One region of the Ensifer sp. 2TAB8 genome, then DNA from elsewhere that is predicted to be linked to it. Evidence: predicted binding sites of a transcription regulator. Region 1 holds the regulator's gene; each other region holds the start of a gene.
What was found. Region 1 encodes LexA, which represses DNA repair genes until DNA is damaged. Its sites were predicted from a motif close to TGTTCNNNNTGTGTTCNG; they were not measured.

Region 2: a site for LexA is predicted at 2,629-2,646, ahead of AB4Z53_RS03785 (DNA recombination protein RmuC). Genes of this name have one in related genera too.
Region 3: a site for LexA is predicted at 2,407-2,424, ahead of AB4Z53_RS15990 (DUF763 domain-containing protein). Genes of this name have one in related genera too.

What each region holds. Positions count from the first base shown of each region.
Region 1 covers NZ_JBFRGB010000007.1:233,492-237,995, forward strand. The annotation lists gene AB4Z53_RS14850 (hypothetical protein) at 1-498, opposite strand, end outside; gene AB4Z53_RS14855 (hypothetical protein) at 624-1,256, opposite strand; gene AB4Z53_RS14860 (hypothetical protein) at 1,625-1,876, shown strand; gene lexA (transcriptional repressor LexA) at 2,102-2,827, shown strand; gene AB4Z53_RS14870 (hypothetical protein) at 2,912-3,244, opposite strand; tRNA gene AB4Z53_RS14875 (tRNA-Cys) at 3,628-3,701, shown strand; gene AB4Z53_RS14880 (hypothetical protein) at 3,945-4,301, opposite strand; gene AB4Z53_RS14885 (methyltransferase family protein) at 4,398-4,504, shown strand, end outside.
Region 2 covers NZ_JBFRGB010000001.1:761,994-766,497, reverse strand. The annotation lists gene AB4Z53_RS03795 (methyl-accepting chemotaxis protein) at 1-46, opposite strand, end outside; gene AB4Z53_RS03790 (ribokinase) at 452-1,351, opposite strand; gene AB4Z53_RS03785 (DNA recombination protein RmuC) at 1,403-2,596, opposite strand; gene def (peptide deformylase) at 2,748-3,272, shown strand; gene fmt (methionyl-tRNA formyltransferase) at 3,436-4,371, shown strand; gene truA (tRNA pseudouridine(38-40) synthase TruA) at 4,371-4,504, shown strand, end outside.
Region 3 covers NZ_JBFRGB010000008.1:205,387-209,890, forward strand. The annotation lists gene AB4Z53_RS15970 (copper resistance CopC/CopD family protein) at 1-391, shown strand, start outside; gene AB4Z53_RS15975 (hypothetical protein) at 1,005-1,322, shown strand; gene AB4Z53_RS15980 (PAS domain-containing protein) at 1,399-1,809, shown strand; gene AB4Z53_RS15985 (hypothetical protein) at 1,867-2,181, opposite strand; gene AB4Z53_RS15990 (DUF763 domain-containing protein) at 2,466-3,749, shown strand; gene AB4Z53_RS15995 (hypothetical protein) at 3,908-4,102, shown strand; gene AB4Z53_RS16000 (NUDIX hydrolase) at 4,112-4,504, opposite strand, start outside.

The DNA.
Region 1 (4,504 bases):
CACGGCCCGCTGGCACTTCATGAGTTCGTCTGCCGCCGGACCGGTGCCACGCAGACTGAGGTTTACGATGACGCGTTCGTCGAAGGCGATCGCCAAAGCCCGTTTGCGCACGAAGCCTGTGAGGAATTCGGGGTCGGTGACATTCACGAAGAGGAATTTGCCGTTCTCGTCTCCGGCGGCGGTCGCCGAAGCGCTCCAGGGATCGCTCTTGTCGAAGCGAAACGTCAGGTCATAGTCCTTGCCGATCTCGAGCGACTTCCAGTCGTCGCTGGCAAAGCTCATGTAGAGTGGCGATTCGGAGCCCTTGGGATAGAAACCCAGGCGCAGCCTGACCCCGCCCTCGAACATCGACGTAATGAAACACGAGCCTTCCATCGACGTGTCGGAAGCAACAATCCAGCCGCCGACCTCCTTCCACTTGATGATCTCGGACTCTTCAGCCGCGGCTGGCCCCGTCACCATCAGACAGCTCATCAACCCGAACAGCAATCTACGCATGCAAAGCCCCCGTTTGCTCGCATTTTGATGGGTCGCCGCGTGACTGTCGAGGGTGGGCGACCCGTACCCACGCAATATTTTAGGAATATTCACCTCTCGCGCGGACCGGTGCTCACGCCAAGGAATTACATGGCGAAGGGATCCTTCGACGACTTGCTCTGCCCGCCGCCCGCAAACGGGTCATTGTTCGGCGCATTGTTGCCGGCGCCCGCAAACGGATCGGCGGCCTCCCCCTGTCCGCCGCTCGGCATCAGCGTGTTCACGGCCTCCTGGCATTTGAACATCTCGCTGACGGCCTTCATCGAATCACGCAGGCTGAGGCTCGCCACCACACGACCTTCGAACGCCAGCGCCAGCGTATTCTTGCGCACGAATTCGGTGAAGAAGTCGGTATTGGAAAAATTGACGACCAGAGCCTTCGAACCCGTGAGGTCCACGCCGAACGCAACGGCCGGCCACTGGCGGCCGCGGTCGAGCTGCAAGGCAACGTCATACTCTCTTTGCGGCTCGATCGATTTCCAGGTGGCATTGCCGATCGAAAGAAACGCCAGGTTCGCCGATCCCTTTGGATAGAAGCCGATACGAAGAATCGCGCCGGCGTCATAGCTCGTCGCCGCGTAGCACGAGCCGCCCAAGGACGGATCGGAACCGACCGTCCAGGCGTTGATCCGCTTCCAGATATTCGAACGGCCCTCTTCAGCAGAGGCCGCTCCGGCCGCCACCAACAGACCGAGAACCGCCAACGACAATCTATGCATGCAACCACCCCACTTTCCCCGCAAAGTTATCGTATTTTTGCAACCTGTCGAGACAATGCGGCGCGATCACAACAGGGATTTGCGCACTCCAACAGGGAGGACATTGACTGGCACAACCGATGCGAATGCGGGTCGGCCGATCGCACCAGGATCAAGGGCCTTGCCGCCGCGCACCTCTGGCGCAAAACGGTCACAGCCTGAACTCAAAGACCTGTTGAACACATGAGAGTGATCGCCAAGTTTGCTGGACTTCGGAACGAAAGCGCGGTTCACATCGTTAACCGCCCCGTAGTCCCACCCTTGCCTCAAAGTGGACGATCACCGTGCTTGCCGCCCTGCTTCTCGCTTCGATAGTCGCATCGCCTAACATGCCTGACGTCAAGCTCAGTGCCGCCACGGTCGATGAACTGCAGACGGACTTCGAAAGCGCCGTACCCTGCCACCAGATTGATGGACGCAACGTGTGGAAGGGCGCCATTGCGTTCTACATCCAGTCGTTCGTCTATGACGGCGACACGCCCGTGGCAACCGATGCGGCGGACGCGGTGCTTCCCGAAGACAACAGCGCCGAGACGGTGAAGGAATTCGAAGACGCCTGCGCCGCCACGCAGCCGGCCTGACCCTCGCCATCAGAACGCTCGCGATTCGCCCGATGCGGTCCAATGCGGCCGTTGCCGGCCACACAATCATCACCCAAACCCGCTTTGCTCCCGTAAAAGTGACCAATCAGCACGCGCAGTCGCGCCAATTGACTGAATTCACGGAATTTTAGGCACTTGCAGAACACATATGGAACAGATAGTGTCTGTTCTTGATTTGTTTCACGCCTTCTGGAGCGACGTGCCATGCTGACCCGCAAGCAACAGGAATTGCTTCTGTTCATTCACGAACGCATGAAGGAGTCGGGCGTCCCGCCGTCATTCGATGAGATGAAGGATGCGCTCGACCTGGCGTCGAAGTCCGGCATCCACCGTCTGATTACCGCGCTCGAAGAACGCGGGTTCATTCGCCGTCTTCCGAACCGGGCCCGCGCGCTCGAGGTCATCAAGCTTCCGGAAGCCTACGCGTCCAGCCAGCAGCAGCCGCGTCGCGGCTTCTCGCCGAGCGTGATCGAGGGAAGCCTCGGCAAGCCGCCGGCGGCAGCCCCTGCCGCACCACCGAAGCCGGCGCCGGTGGCCGAAAACACATCAGTTTCCGTGCCGGTCATGGGCCGCATCGCTGCCGGTGTGCCGATCTCGGCGATCCAGAACAACACGCACGACATCACCGTTCCGCTCGACATGATCGGCAACGGCGAACACTACGCCCTCGAAGTCAAGGGCGACTCGATGATCGAAGCCGGCATCTTCGACGGCGACACCGTGATCATCCGAAATGGCAATACCGCCAACCCCGGCGATATCATCGTGGCGCTCGTGGATGACGAGGAAGCGACGCTGAAGCGATTCCGACGCAAGGGCGCATCGATTGCGCTTGAGGCCGCAAACCCTGCCTACGAGACACGGATCTTCGGGCCTGATCGTGTGAAGATCCAGGGCAAGCTCGTTGGGCTGATCCGCCGCTACCATTGACCTCCAGAAAAAATCGGCACTCTGAAGAGCCTCGCTGCCGCTTGGGGTAGCGAGGCTCTTCTTGTTTATCCGATAACGCGCCGCTTACTCGTGGATGGTGTATTCACCGAGTTCGCAAAGGTCCTGCGTATCTTCGGTCGTATCAAGGCCCGAGTCCTCTTCGAATTCGAAGCGCATGTCGTACTTGCAGACATCCCGACCGTCAGCGATGGTGATCTCCATGTTCTCGCCGGGGTTCAGAACCTGCCGGCCGAATACATCGTCTTCCCACTCGTTGACGCCCACCGGCGACGTGTAGAAGTTAGTCAGAACTGCATTTGTGTTGTTCTTCAGCTTGAAAACCAGGTCCTCTGCCCGCGCCTCGAATGTGGTCGCAGCAAAGAGGGCCAAGGCCGTCAGGACAAGTTTCGTTTTCATATAAGCCATTGCCTCCGCTTGATGATGACGGACGCTATCGATGCGGCTGATGTCAGCGGAGTCATCGTTCCCCCTCTACCGATTTCACCGAAGCGATAAGATCCGCAGGGGATTTAGAAGACGTGGCTTGTGCGGGCGTGTGGCACGCCTGAGCGAAAGCTCCCAGGTGTCTCAACCCGGAGTAAGCTGAGGAAGGCAATCGTTCCGACCTCCTCTTGAAGCATTGCTGCACGCTGGGCAGGAGCAATCGACATTGCCAGACGTTCTGCCTGTGGAAAGCGCCCGAACCGCAAATTCGCTTTGTGCTTTTTCCGAAAATGCCTCTTGCGGATTTTCTGCAATCATTCTAAATCCCCGCCAACGCTCGGTTATCCGAGCCGTGAGGCCTCGTGGCGGAGTGGTGACGCAGAGGACTGCAAATCCTTGTACCCCGGTTCAATTCCGGGCGAGGCCTCCAAATACATTCACCAATATAATCAATATGTTGCAGTCGTCGCGAAGCGGAAAAACACCGCTTCCGCGTAACGCGATGTTGCTACGAGATTCCCTTGCTTTCCCTGCACTTCCACGCGGCGACGGCGGATCCATACGACATGAAATGCGACATGTTCACAGCGAATCCTGAGCCAGAAACCCGCTCACCAGCTGCAGGTGCTTGAACCCCGCTTCTCCTTCGCGCCGCCTACGAACACGTCGCAGGTCACTGTCTCTGCGGAAGGCTGTCATAGCGCCCTCCGGGCCGCCCTGTGAGCGTCCATGAGGGTCGCGACGGGATCGGTCGCTGCCACTTCATCGCCTTCTGCAAGAAGCGCTCGTCCCTCACATCGATCTCGGCGAGCGCGATTCTGACGACAATCTCGCCGATCTTTTCGAGGCTCAGCACGTACTCCCGATGCTGTCTGCCGCCCCTAAAGAGGCGCGGCCCCTTGTCGAACTTGGACGTGGCGCGGAAAGAGCTCCCACACACCAAACCCTTCAAAGAACGCATAAATCCGTCGACGACGTATTTCGACATCGTGGCCAACAAAACATAGTCGTGCTGCGGCGGCCACAACATGGCGTCGACCTTCCGAATTAAGCAACTTCTAAAGTTACGCTTGAAGCCGCTCGCAACCGTGGCATTCTTACCGGCGATCGAGGGGGAGGTATTTGGATGCTGAAGGGTAGAACGTTGCTCTTCGCCGACATCATCGGCAGGTTCGGTATCTGCGCGTATTTCGCAATCGCGATGTTGCGGCGCATCGTTCACGCCGCGCAAAT
Region 2 (4,504 bases), on a different contig from region 1:
CCGCGATCAGTTTGGTCGCCAGCGATTTGGCTTGGAACTTGAACATGAAATCCTCACGTGCTGGGAGGTCCGCAGGCTTTCACCTGCGGTGGACGCATTTCGCAATGGGGGTGGACTCCATCATGGAGCGTCAGATGCCGACCGGCATGTCGGAGGCAACCGGGTCATTTTCGACCGGCTCTCTCAGGGTCCTGAATAGACTGGAGATTCTTAAGATAGGGCCAACGCGGACGCTGTTTTACCGATCGCTTTGATAAAATTGCGCGCAAAGTTTTATCTCCGCGACATCGCCTGTCCGGATTGCGCAAACGCTGATTTCAAGGGCTGGAGACGGCCGAGCGCCAGAGCGTGGCAGGAAGAAAGTGCGGGCGCGTTTCGCCCGCACTCGGCTTGGTTTTCGCCGAGCATTCGCATTGTGGGTCCGGTCGATCCGGCCCAGACGCGTTACGAACTAAAGGCGTGATGCCACTTCCGTGGCAAGCGGGATCGAAGGTTGCGCGCCGCGCTTGAGGCAGGCGAGCGAACCGGCAACTGCGGCACGGCGCAACGCATCGGGGAAGGCAATGCCGGCATCCAAGCTGGCCGCGAGATAGCCACAGAAGGTGTCGCCGGCGCCGACCGTATCCACCGGTTCGATCTTCAGGCCCTTGGCACGCTGGATTTCGCCCTCGTGCACCGCGACGACGCCATCGGCGCCAAGCGTGACGATGACAGTCTGTCCGGTCTCCGCATGGAGAGCCTTCATCGCGTCTTCGCGCTCCGCACTGCTGATGCCGCTCTTGCCGGCCAGCAGCTCGAATTCGGTCTCGTTGGCAATGACGATATCGGCCATGCGACCGAGACGTGCCGCATCCGGCGTCAGCGGCGCGATGTTGATGACCGAACGCACGCCCTTCTGTTTGGCTGCGTTCAAGGCCCTCTCGACGGATGCCGCCGGAATTTCGAGTTGCAGCATCAACGTGTCGCCAGGCTTCATGCCGTCGACGGCCTTCACCGCATCGGCCTCGTCGACGGTCGCATTGGCGCTCGCGACCACGACGATGACGTTTTCGCCGTCACCACCGACGAGGATATGCGCGGTGCCGGTCGGCTCATCTACCGTCTTGGTCAGCGACATGTCCGTGCCGGCACCCTTCAAGAGTTCCAGGGCACCTTCGGCGAAGCTGTCGGCCCCGATCGCACCCGCCATCTGCACTGTCGCTCCGGCACGTCGTGCGGCCAGGGCCTGGTTTGCGCCCTTGCCGCCGGCGGCGGTCGAAAAGCCCGTTCCGGCGACGGTCTCGCCCGGCTTCGGAAGGCGTGCGGTCGTGGCGATCAGGTCCATGTTGATGGACCCAAAAACAGTGATCATGTGAAAATTTCCCGTCGGATTGCAGAGTGGGCCGGAGAGTGCCCGAGAGCCTCAGTCCTCGTCAACCACCCGCAGGCGCAATTGCCCCACCCGGTTGTCGACGGCAGCGCGCGGGTCGGTCGTTTCCTGCGTGCCGCCTTCGGCCTCGAGTTCGAGCGCCTCGATCTTTGCGCCGCGCCGGGTAAGCTTGCTCGATGAGATCAGAATGTCCTCGACGTCTTTCTGGCTCATGGCGAAATGGCCCTGGAGCTTGCGCACGCGCTCGTCGAGACGGCCGAGATCCTCCATCAATCTGGCGACTTCGCCCTGGATCAGATGCGCCTGCTCACGCATGCGCGCATCCTTGAGGATCGCCTGAATCACCTGGATCGACAGCAGGAGCAGGGAAGGGGAAACGATGACGATCCGCTGGCGGTGTGCCTTCTGTACGATCGCTTCGAAATGCTCGTGGATTTCGGCGAAGATCGATTCGGACGGCACGAAGAGGAACGCGGTGTCCTGCGTCTCTCCGGAGATCAGATATTTGCTGGCGATATCGCGCACATGCGTTTCCATGTCGCGGCGGAAAAGCTGGGCGATCTGCTGGCGGCGTTCGGCATCCGGTGCGTCACGCATCGCGTTCCAGGCTTCCAGCGGAAACTTGGCGTCGATGACGAGCGGCGGCTGGCCGTTCGGCATGCGGATCGTGCAGTCGGGTCGTGCACCGTTCGACAGCGTCGTCTGGAAGGCGAAGGCGCCCATAGGCAGCCCGTCGGCGATGATCGCTTCCATGCGCGACTGCCCGAAGGCGCCGCGCGTCTGCTTGTTGGAAAGGATTGCCTGCAGCCCGGCCATGTCCTTGGCCAGCGACTGGATGTTGTTCTGGGCGTTGTCGATGACCGCCAGCCGTTCCTGCAGCCGCCTGAGGTTTTCGTGCGTCGCCTTGGTCTGTTCGGTGATCGAGGCGCCGATGCGATGGGTCATGCCGTCGATGCGCTGGCTGAGCGTCTGGTTGAGTTCTGCCTGCCGCGCGCCGAAGACCTCGGCCATGGCGGCGACCCGCCCTTGCATCTCCGTCTGGGCGGCGAGCAGCATTGCCATCTGCTCCTGCCGCTCCTCGTCGTCGTTGTCCCGTCGCCGCGAAAGCGCCATCAAAATTGCAACGACGACCACCAGGCCGACGGCAATCGCGAGATGGCCAAGGGTGATCGGCAAGGTGCCGATGAAAAACAGCGGCTGGGCGAAGGGAAGAGGCGCAGGTTCCATGCGCCAAACCTAACAGATTCTTTGGTTATGTGTAGATCAAAACAAGAACATTCGCGCCGTGCAGTTAACGCCGGCCCGTCCAGGAAAGGCTGCCGAAGGTGGCAAGCCAATTTCCTTGCACGCCGATGGAAAGATCGGCTATGGGAGCAGCATGACGATCAAGCCGCTTATCATCCTTCCCGATCCTGTGCTTCGCCAGGTTTCCACGCCGATCGAAACCGTCGACGCGGACGTCCGCCGTCTGGCCGACGACATGCTCGAAACCATGTACGATGCCCCCGGCATCGGCCTTGCCGCGATCCAGATCGGTGTCGCCAGGCGCATGCTGGTGCTCGACGTTTCGAAAGAGGGCGATGAGAAGACGCCGCTCGTCTTCATCAATCCCGAGATCGTCGCTTCGTCCGAAACCTATTCGGTCTACGAGGAAGGCTGCCTGTCGATCCCGGATTACTACGCCGAGGTCGAGCGCCCCGCGTCGATCACCGTCAAGCATCTCGACCGTGACGGCAAGCAGCAGACGATCGAAGCCGACGGCCTGCTCGCCACCTGCCTGCAGCACGAGATCGATCACCTGAACGGCGTGTTGTTCATCGATCACATCTCCAAGCTCAAGCGCGACATGGTGATCCGCAAGTTCACCAAGGCCGCCAAGACGCGCGGCGCCAAGGCGATCTGAGCTTCGATCGCACAAGCGGTCGCGAACAGATCGCGCGAACGGCTGAATTTGACTCCAGGAAAAGCGTGAAACGGTTTTCCTCCCGGGGTTGCCCTGTTTCAGAGAATGAGATCATTTCGCCGTTTCCCCGCATGAAGTGATCTGAGAGGACGGAGTTACCGCCTTGTCGCTTCGCATCATCTTCATGGGTACGCCGGAATTTTCCGTGCCGACGCTGGCAGCGCTCGCAGAAGCCGGTCACCAGATCGTTGCCGCTTATACGCAGCCGCCACGGCCCGGTGGTCGCCGCGGGCTCGATCTGCAGAAGTCGCCGGTGCACCAGGCAGCTGAACTGCTCGGCATTCCCGTGCTGACGCCGCTAAACTTCAAGGACGAGGCGGATCGCCAGACCTTCCGTGATTTCGACGCCGACGTCGCCGTCGTCGTCGCCTATGGCCTGCTTCTGCCCGAGGCCATCCTCACGGGCACCAAGCTCGGCTGCTACAATGGCCACGCCTCGCTGCTGCCACGCTGGCGCGGTGCCGCACCCATCCAGCGCGCGATCATGGCCGGCGATCATGAGACCGGCATGATGGTGATGAAGATGGAAAAGGGGCTCGATACGGGCCCGGTCGCTCTCACCAAGACGGTCCAGATCGGCGAGACGATGACCGGTGGCGAGCTGCACGACCGCCTGATGCAGGTTGGCGCCAGCCTGATGCGGGAAGCGATGGCGAAGCTCGAGGCCGACGATCTGCCGCTGACGGTCCAGGCCGAGGATGGTGTCGTCTACGCCCAGAAGATCAGCAAGGCGGAAACCCGCATCGACTTCGCCCGTCCTTCACGCGAGGTGCATGATCATATCCGCGGCCTGTCGCCGTTCCCGGGCGCCTGGTTTGAGCTCGAAATCGCCGGCAAGCCGGAGCGCATCAAGGTGCTGAACTCCGAGCCCGCTTCCGGCACGGGTGAGGCCGGAACGGTGCTCGACGACAGCCTGACGATCGCCTGCGGCGAAGGCGCGGTTCGGCTGACCCGCCTGCAGCGCGCCGGCGGCAAGGCGCTCGGAGCGGCCGACTTCCTGCGCGGAACACCGGTTGCGCCCGGCACGAGGATCGGCTGATGCCGCGGTTCAAGCTGACCGTCGAATATGACGGCTCGGACTATGTCGGCTGGCAGCGGCAGGACAATGGCGAGTCCGTGCAAGGGGCGATCGAAAAGGCGATCCTGTCTCTGACCGGCGAGGCCGTTTCGAT
Region 3 (4,504 bases), on a different contig from region 1:
CTTCGGGGCCGTCTCTTGCTGGCGCTTCACACCGCCGCCGCGCGCGCTCCTGGCTTTGGCGGCGCAGTCTGCAAGCGTTCATATCCACATCGAAAAGGCGATGGTCCTTGTTGACGTTGCGCCCGGACGGGTGGGCGAGGTGGACGTATCGATCAACACGCTTAGCGGCGAACTCGAGCCGCTTGCCGCCAAGGAGGTTATGCTTGTGCTGTCCAAGCCTGATGCCGGCATCGAACCATTCAAGCGCGCGGCTGTGCGACGCGGCCAAGCGGATTGGCAGGTCGAACACATGAACATCCCGCTGCCCGGCACTTGGCAGGTGCGTGTCGATATTCTCATCAACGATTTCGAGAAGGTGACGCTGAGTGATCAGATTGGCATCGCGCCGTGACTGCGGAGGCTGCCGCCCTGAAGCCTTTGTCAGCCTCTTCCGATTGCGATTGCTGGCGGGATCGCAGTCCCCCTGCCGCGCTCAATCGAAAGTACCCGACTCTGGGCCACCGCCTTGCCGGTGCAGGTTCCTTTTGACGTCGCGCCCTTGCGCGAGCGACGCGACTGGCGGCTGGCCGAAGCTTGTCGGTCGAATGATTTTTCTCGCCGTTAATACTTTAGAAATATCGCATGTTCATGCTGTGCGGCCATGCGCGGCTTCCTGTTGATGACATTTTTGGCGGGCGGATTGTGGGTGGTCGACACGACGTTGTGTGAAGGCCGCTATACCCAGGAGTTTGGGCATGAGGCCCAGTCCGCGACCAGACAAGTTCGCTATTGGCTGAACGCTCAACTGAACTACCTGCGAACGCGCTTCTAGCTTTCCGCCACCTCTTGGTGCTGAGAACCGGCATCGCCAAGCGAGCGCCTCAAGATTTGGTGGCGAAATATTGCTGCTAAAAAGTCACACTGTTCGGCGCTTCATTGCGGAAGAGCTTGGAAATCCGAATTAAAATGACAGTCGTCAAGTGTGGGAGTTGGCTCTGTTCGTTAGTGCGTGCTAAATTGATGAAATGCATAGATCTGATCAAGATGGCGATGCGAAGGTCACGGACCTCATCGCACAATTCAAAGCGGCGCAGAGCCAACTGTTTGGGCTGGTTGACGAATATGAAACGGAACGGTTCCGCTCGCTCGAACGGACCGTGGAGCAAACGTTCATCGAGATTGAGCAGCGTGTCCCACGCGACGCCAGCGAATTTCGCGCCATAGCGCAGTTCTATCTGGATATGTTGGAGGACAATGATGGCGGCTACAACGGGCGGCTGCATGCCTGCTTGCGCCAGCTGGTCGATCGGCACGCCTTTGATGTGTCCGCGCAATTCGACTGATTGACGGTGTTGCGTGTGTCGTTCACACAGGTTCCATTCACACCGGGTAATGATCCCCCGAACATAAGGAAGGCCCATGGAAGGGGATAGAGAGCGCACTTTCGTTGTGGATCTCGCCGATGTGGACACTGCGGATTCCGGGATTTTCACCTGGGACATTACACAGGACCTCGTCTACGCGGACTCGGCTCTGGCGGAGCTTTTCGGACTGATCGCGACGGAGACCAATCGCGGATTGCCGCTCAAGCTCTATCTCGACCGGGTTCACCCGGAAGACCGGCCGTATCTGGCAAAGGAAATTGCCGCCACCATGGTGGGAGGGCGAGCCCAGCTATCGACCTATCGCGTAAAGACGCGAGGCGGGCACTACGTCTCGGTCGTCGCCTTTGGTCGGTGCTTTCGCGATCGGAAGGACACTCCGGTGCTCTATTCCGGGATCGTTGTTCTCGAAAGCGCTACATCGGCAAGCGACCACCGAAGGCACTAATGGCGAAAGGTCGCCAAGGCGCGGAACGGAAAAGCGTTTGGCGAGATTGGTCCGCGATTAGGCGGAAGTCGTTTCGCGAATGCCGCTGTCGAGAGCATTGTGTGCTGCCTGCATCACGTCGATGTCGTGAATGTGGCTTATGGTTGCCATCTCCATCATCAGATCGCCGATCACCAGATCAATGCGTCTCGGAGCCCCGGCATCCCTTTTCGCGATGCAGGCCTCAAGTTGTTCGGACGATCCGCCCAAAGCGTCATAGAGTTCCAGCGCGGTCGTCAGAACCTTTGCGCGACGCACAGCAAGATCACTGGTCGAATCCTCTCCTGAGGAAGCAACCATCAATCGAACAGCTCTGTTTTGGAACTCGCTCATTTTGAACCCTGTTCAAATGCAATCTAGCGTGGAGCATATCGCCGATTGCTGAACTCTATCTTAAGCGCAAAGGTAGAGTTCATAATGCAGTTTGGGTTTTACTCGGGCTGATGCAGTCGAACCGTCCCGAAGGCAAGGTCTCGCGATGATGCTGTTCGGCGACCTGCAGCACCTTCCCACGGACACGACCGAGCCGCCGCGGTCTCGCAGTTTGCCGCGAAAAATGAGAACGTTTGAGGAACTTTCCTATGTGAAAGGGCTTTCTGCCCGTGTATAAGGCCCGGATGGTCCAGAGAGCAGGCAGTGCCGATCTTCCGCTTCACGGTGGCCGGGTTCCCCGGTGGCTTGGCGAGCGCATGACAAAACTTGGTGCGATCATCACCCAGGCGATCGTCATCGAATATGGGCGAGACGAGTTTCTCCGCCGGCTGGCGCATCCGTTCTGGTTTCAGTCTTTCGGATGCGTCATGGGCATGGACTGGCACTCCTCCGGCATCACCACCAGCGTCATCGGTGCCCTGAAACGTGGTCTGTTACCGCTATCGGGCGAACTTGGTATCCATGTCTGCGGCGGACGAGGGCGGAACTCCCGGGAGACGCCGGGCGAGTTGATTGCAATCGGCGAGCGCGTGGGCCTCGACGGAGGCGGCCTGGCGACCACCAGTCGCCTCGTCGCAAAGGTCGACAGTGCGGCAGTGCAAGACGGCTTCGACCTTTACCTGCACGGCTTCATCGTTACCGATGACGGTAAATGGGTTGTAGTGCAGCAGGGCATGAACGGCGAGAGGCGGCAGGCCCGGCGCTACCACTGGCTTTCCGAGGGGATCAGCAGCTTCGTGGATTCGCCCCATACGGCGATAGAAGGTGCGCGGCAGGGCGAAATCGTCAATCTTGCCGACCGCCGCGCTGCGGCTTCGCGCAGTGGCCAGCTCGATCTCCTCGCGTCGCTCGGACCGGACCGGATCGTCCGAGAGGTTGCTGTTATCGAGCCAAGGCGGGCGAGCAAGCAAAGCGCGCAGCCCATGCTGCCGCATCTGATCATGCCTGCGCACCACGACGTGCGCGAAGAAGACGTCAACATGAAGCGCCTGCATGCAACGCTTGCTGCGGCTGCCGACCGTGGCCCGGAGGATTTCGAGCATCTCCTATTGGTGCCGGGCGTTGGAGCGCGCACGGTCAAGGCGCTGGCGATGGTGGCCGAAGTGGTGCACGGCGCGCCGTGTCGGTTCGCCGATCCGGCGCGCTTCTCGCTTGCCCATGGAGGCAAGGATCGCCACCCGTTCCCGGTTCCCCTGAAGGTGTATGACGAGACGATCCGAGTGATGAAATCCGCCGTATCGAAGGCGAAGCTCGGTCGCGACGAAGAGATGCAAGTCCTCAAGCGCCTCGACGATCAGGCCCGCCAGTTCGAGAAATATGCCACCGGCCCGGATCTCAAGGAGATCGTGGCCGGTGAGTTTCGTCAATCGCACGAGTTTGGCGGTCGCAGTGTCTTCGGCTGGGAAGGACCGGTAGAGCCGCCGAGCGATGCAGACCGGCCACGCCGCCGGGGTGACCGCGGCCGGTAACGGCTCCATGCCGCTGCAAGGCGTTGCAGCGAATCTTATTCTTTGATCTTCTTGAGAGGTTCTCGCCGGAACTCAAACCTCTTCCCAAGGGTTGGAAGGGCGTTAGAGCAAGCATGCGAGGGCAGACCAGCAGAATCCACGTCAAGAGGAGTCTCGCGATGGAAGAACTGCAGAGCATCACGGTATCTGAGGAGCGGCTCGAGGATTGCCGTGACGTCGTCGAACTGGACCTCCAGCTTTTGATCCGCGAGACGATCGAGTCCGGGTTTTCGGTGGAAGAGGTTCTGATCGCGATCAGCGAACTGGTGGCGGAAGATTTCGCCCACGCCGTCAAGATCGCCAGCGTCCATTAAGACCAGCGTTCACTGCGGAATGCATTGCTGTCCGAAACGGAGCATCTGGTCGCGCAGCGATGGCTCTGCGACGCGCTTGGCCGCTTCCCGATAGTCGAACCAGGCGAGCTTCCGCTCTCCCTTCTCGGGGAATTTCGCTCGCATGCGCGCGACTTCCAGGGGGTGGAGCTGAACCCTGCAGGAAATCTTGAGCCCGTGGTCCAGCCGCTTCTTGTAAAAGTAGTGGCCGAACGGAAATTTCTGGCAGGTGCCTTTCACGCCAGCCTCTTCATAGGCCTCTCTCGCTGCCACCTCGTGCGCGCGCCTTCCCTTCATCGGCCAGCCCTTGGGAATGACCCAGCGACCGGTGTCCCGGCTGGTTATGAGAAGGATTTCCAATGCGTTGTTGCGCACGCGATAACA